DNA from 2 places in the Aminobacter sp. Y103A genome. Region 2 is predicted to be linked to the other one. Evidence: predicted binding sites of a transcription regulator. Region 2 holds the regulator's gene; the other holds the start of a gene.
The links. The regulator LexA, encoded in region 2, represses DNA repair genes until DNA is damaged. The targets are predictions, from matches to a motif close to TGTTCNNNNTGTGTTCNG.

Region 1 (2,397 bases), 580 kb from region 2:
ACAGCCGCGCCCGCTCCATCTCGGCCGGCCAGCCGGGGCCGCGCCGGAGGTCCGAAAACAGCGCGACAAAACCGGGCCAGTCGCTTGCCGCCCGGGCCGGCGGGGAGAAGCGCGCCAGCCCCATTTCGAGGTCGAGCGACTGCTCCATGCTGTCGATGGCGTTCGACGCCGCCGACGGGCCGACGCCCGGCATCAGCTGCATCACCCGGAAGCCGGCGATGCGGTCGCGCGGGTTCTGGGCAAAACGCAGGATGGCCAGCACGTCCTTGACATGGGCGGCATCGAGAAACTTCAGCCCGCCGAACTTGACGAAGGGGATGTTGCGCCTGGTGAGCTCGACCTCGAGCGGCCCCGAATGGTGCGCTGCCCGAAACAGCACCGCCTGTTCCTTCAAAAGCGTGCCGGCCTCGCGCTCCTTCAAGACCTCGTCGCAGACATAGCCGGCCTGTTCGGCCTCGTCTGCAACCGTCACGATGCGGGGCTTTTCCAGCGACCGGCGTTCGGTCCACAGGTTCTTGGTGAAACGCTCCTCGGCCTCGCCGATGACGGCATTGGCGGCGTTCAATATGGCGTCGGTCGAGCGATAGTTCTGGTCGAGCGTCACCACCTGGGCAGGTTCGGCAAACAGGCCGGGGAAATCGAGGATGTTGCGCACTTCGGCGGCGCGGAACGAATAGATCGACTGGGCGTCGTCGCCGACCACCGTCAGGCCGCGGCCGTCGGGCTTGATCGCCGTCAGGATCGCCGCCTGCAGCCGGTTGGTGTCCTGGTATTCGTCGACGAGGATATGGTCGAAACGCTGGGAAAGATGGGCGGCGATGTCAGGCTCGGCGGCCATCTGCGCCCAGTAGAGCAGGAGGTCGTCATAATCGAGGATGTTCTGCGCCTGCTTGGCCTCGACATAGGCGCCGAACAGCGCCTTCAGCTCGTCGCTCCAGCCGACGCACCAGGGAAAGGCGTGGCCGAGCACCGCCTCGAGCCTGTCCTGGGAATTGACGACACGGGAATAGATGGCAAGGCAGGTCGCCTTGGTGGGAAAGCGCTTCTCCGTCTCGGAAAAGCCGAGCTGGTGGCGAACCAGGTTCATCAGGTCGGCCGAATCCTCCCGGTCATGGATGGTGAAGGCCGGCTCGAGCCCGATGTCGAGCGCATAGTCGCGCAGCAATCTCGCGCCGACGGAATGGAACGTGCCGGCCCAGCTCAGCCCTTCCATCAGGCTCGCCGCGCGCTCTTGCAGCACGTCGGCGGCGATGCGCTCGACGCGCCTGCTCATCTCGGCCGCGGCACGGCGCGAAAATGTCATCAGCAGGATGCGCCGGGGGTCGGCGCCGCGAACGATGAGATGGGCAACCCGGTGGGCGAGCGTGTTGGTCTTGCCCGAGCCGGCGCCGGCAATGATCAGCAAGGGGCCCGACACCGCGCCGTCGCCATGCAAGACGGCAGCACGCTGGCCCGGGTTCAGGCGGGCGAGATAACCGGAAACTGCTGCCGAATCACGGATGGCGATGTTCATGCCGGCATGAAGCATCGTTTCCGTTTCGTTCGCAACGGCCTGCTCCGGCGGGGCGAAGCCTGCGGCGCGCGCCATTGCCCTTGGGTTGGCATTTTGTGAATTGACGCCTGGAGGTATTTGTTCCTATTTTGTTCCCATGCCGATGTTATCCGAATTTCCCTCCGACAAGATCATCGTCTCCTGCGACAAATGCGGGATGCGCAAGCAGTTCGACCGCGACGCGATGGTGCGGGCAGGCGGCGACCGCACGCTGGCGCTTCTGCTGGACGCGATTGTCGCGCGCATCGGCTGCACGCGGACCAACACGTTCAACATTTATGACCGCTGCGGCGCCAAATATGAGGAACTGGTGCGGCTGCTGGGGATGTCGACGTCGCATCGCGCGCCGGACCGATGAGCGTCGTGGATGGGCTCCCGTATCGCCTCGGCGATCAGGGGCGCGCGCCAGGCGATGGTGAGGGCGCGGCCTGGTCGCATCGCGGCCGCGTCGCAGTCCGGTCAGACAGGAGCAAACATGTCGCGCAGGCACCACAGAAACGACAGACTGACCGAGAGCGAGATCGAGGCGATCGTCCTGGCGGCGATCCCTTTGCGTATGGCGATCCAGAAGTGCTTCATCAGCCTGAAGCCCTTCAACGAGACCTATTCGCTGCTGCATCACCACGTCGCCGGGCTGGACGCCGTTCTGGAGAGCATTACCGGCCGAAGCCTCGATTACCGCAGTCGGGATCTCGGCCTGGTGCCGCGTCGCGATGGCTAGGCACATAGCTCTCCGGCATCGCTCTCACCGGCATCGCCCTCACTGGCAGGCTTGAGCAACGCGCCCGCATTCGGCCGGCCCGCGCTTCGCGTCATCGATGGCTATTTGAGCAGTTTCGCATATC
Region 2 (2,397 bases):
ACCACGACCTCGTTCACCGTGTCCTGACCGATCTCGGCATGGATCTCAACTTCTGGAAGATCGCGATGCGCCCGGGCAAGCCGCTGATGTTCGGCCGGCTCGGCAACAGCCGCTGCGTCGGCCTGCCGGGCAATCCGGTCGCCAGCCTGATCTGCTCGCAGATTTTCCTGAAACCTCTGCTGGCGAAGCTTGGCGGCCGCCCTTATTCACCCGACATGCGCAACGGCATTCTCGACACGGCAATGGCGGCCAACGACCTGCGCCAGGACTTTGTCCGCGCGAATGCGCGCGAGACCGCTGAGGGTCTCGTCGTCACACCCTACCTGATCCAGGACTCTTCGATGCTGCGCACGCTGGCCGACGCCAACTGCGCCATCGTGCGGGTGCCCTTCGCGCCTGCAGTCGAAGCCGGCAGCGCCTGCCAGGTGATGATGTTGCGCTGAGCAGCACCTTCCACCCTTCACGAAATATCAACAGTTGCGGAACACAACTGGAACAGATAGTGTTTGTTCTGGGTTTGTTTTTCTTCTGATTCCTCGGGGGTGGCGATGCTGACGCGTAAACAACACGAGCTTTTGCTATTCATCCACGAGCGGCTGAAGGAAGCGGGTATTCCGCCGTCCTTCGACGAGATGAAGGAAGCACTCGACCTCGCCTCCAAGTCCGGCATCCATCGCCTGATCACGGCGCTCGAAGAACGCGGCTTCATCAGGCGTCTGCCCAACCGGGCGCGCGCGCTTGAAGTGCTGCGCCTGCCCGATTCGATCGCGCCTGGCCTCAACGCGGCGAAGAAGTTCTCGCCCAGCGTCATCGAGGGTAGCCTCGGCCGCAAACCCGAGCCGTCACGCAGCATGTCGGCCGGCAATGACGACGATGTTGCTTCGGCGGTTGCCATTCCCGTCATGGGACGCATCGCTGCCGGTGTGCCGATCGACGCCATCCAGCACAAGACGCATTCGATTTCGGTGCCGCCAGACATGATCATGGGCGGCGAGCATTACGCGCTCGAGGTCAAGGGCGACTCGATGATCGAGGCCGGCATCTTCGACGGCGACACTGTGGTCATCCGCAGCTCGACCACGGCCAATCCCGGTGAGATCATCGTCGCCCTCGTCGACGACGAAGAAGCGACGCTCAAGCGTTTCCGCCGCAAGGGTGCCTCGATCGCTCTTGAGGCCGCCAATCCTGCCTATGAAACCCGCATCTTCGGACCGGACAGGGTCAAGGTGCAGGGCAAGCTTGTCGGCCTGATCCGCCGCTATTGATTGCCGGGGCTGCGTTTCCGCCACCTCGGCCTGTCCATCCTGCTGCAATCTGTAAGCCGGACTGATCTGCCCTGTTGCTATCGTGCCGTATCTGACGGCTCTGCGACGGCGGGTACAGATTTCGGACTCACCGTGTGGTCGCAGTCGGCGCTTTCGGGTGCGCCGTGGTTGCCCCGGCAGGTGTCTTCGGGGGCATCTCCGCTCGCTTGTAGGGTGGAAGGCCCCTCGCCTCGCGCGAAAATTGGCGCTGCGCATGCCACGGGCGGTACGGTTCCGCCACGGCGTGGCGTATCTCGACCGCCCGATCTACGCCAGCCGCCGCGGCTGTGATGAATATCGACGCACTGCCAAGGCGCGCCAGCTCGCGCTTGGTGAGCACGGCCACGCCGGGGCAGACGTCGCTTGCCGTGGCATCGTCGACGACGATGAGATCCGCGTTGTCGCAGGCTCGTGCAGCGGCGCTCGCATTCGCCGCATGGACGATCCGTGCCCCCTCCGGTTGTTGAACCGTGCACAGCCCGCTGTCACAGACGAAGGCGTCCGCGCCGACGGCGTTTAGCTCTCCAGATACTGGTTTGCCGGGTATCGTACCGGCGACATCTGCCTCGGCTGTTGGCTGTGAGCCGGTCTCGCTGGGCAAACGGACAGTCCCGTTCGTTGCATTCGCGGCCGAACGGGCCGGGGTGACGAGAGTTTCCGACGCCAGCGCGCGCAGCCAGTTGTCGACGGTGAACTGGTTCGGCCGGACGCGATTGACGGCCAGCTTGCCATCGTCGACCGGGACGCCGACGAGGCGGCCATCTTCCGAAACGAGAACGTTGGGCGTTTCCGTTTCCACGACCGTCAGCAGCCCAAGGGCCGCGAATGGCAGTGCGGCGGCGCGCAGCCAGGTCGTTGCCGTCGACGCGATGACGAGTGCTGCAGTGAGCAACAATACCGCATGTGACGAGACAAGGCCGACCGCATCGACCGGCGAGCGCTCGGAGAACCAGGTGGCGATGCCAATCATTGCCTTCAGGCCGAAGCCCATCGTGTCGAGGAAAGGGCCGTCGAGTCCAAGCGGCATGAAGATGCCAGCCATGACGGCAAAGGGCATGACCAGGACAGACACAAACGGGCTGACTGCCAGATT

Region 1: Amn_RS10555 (ATP-dependent helicase) is a predicted target of LexA. The motif match lies at 1,632-1,649, and genes of this name have one in related genera.

What each region holds. Positions count from the first base shown of each region.
Region 1 covers NZ_AP017986.1:2,168,213-2,170,609, forward strand. Annotated here, with positions in the region: gene Amn_RS10555 (ATP-dependent helicase) at 1-1,513, opposite strand, end outside; gene Amn_RS10560 (hypothetical protein) at 1,710-1,910, shown strand; gene Amn_RS10565 (hypothetical protein) at 2,028-2,273, shown strand.
Region 2 covers NZ_AP017986.1:2,746,468-2,748,864, reverse strand. Annotated here, with positions in the region: gene Amn_RS13445 (molybdopterin molybdotransferase MoeA) at 1-443, shown strand, start outside; gene lexA (transcriptional repressor LexA) at 549-1,265, shown strand; gene Amn_RS13435 (ComEC/Rec2 family competence protein) at 1,393-2,397, opposite strand, start outside.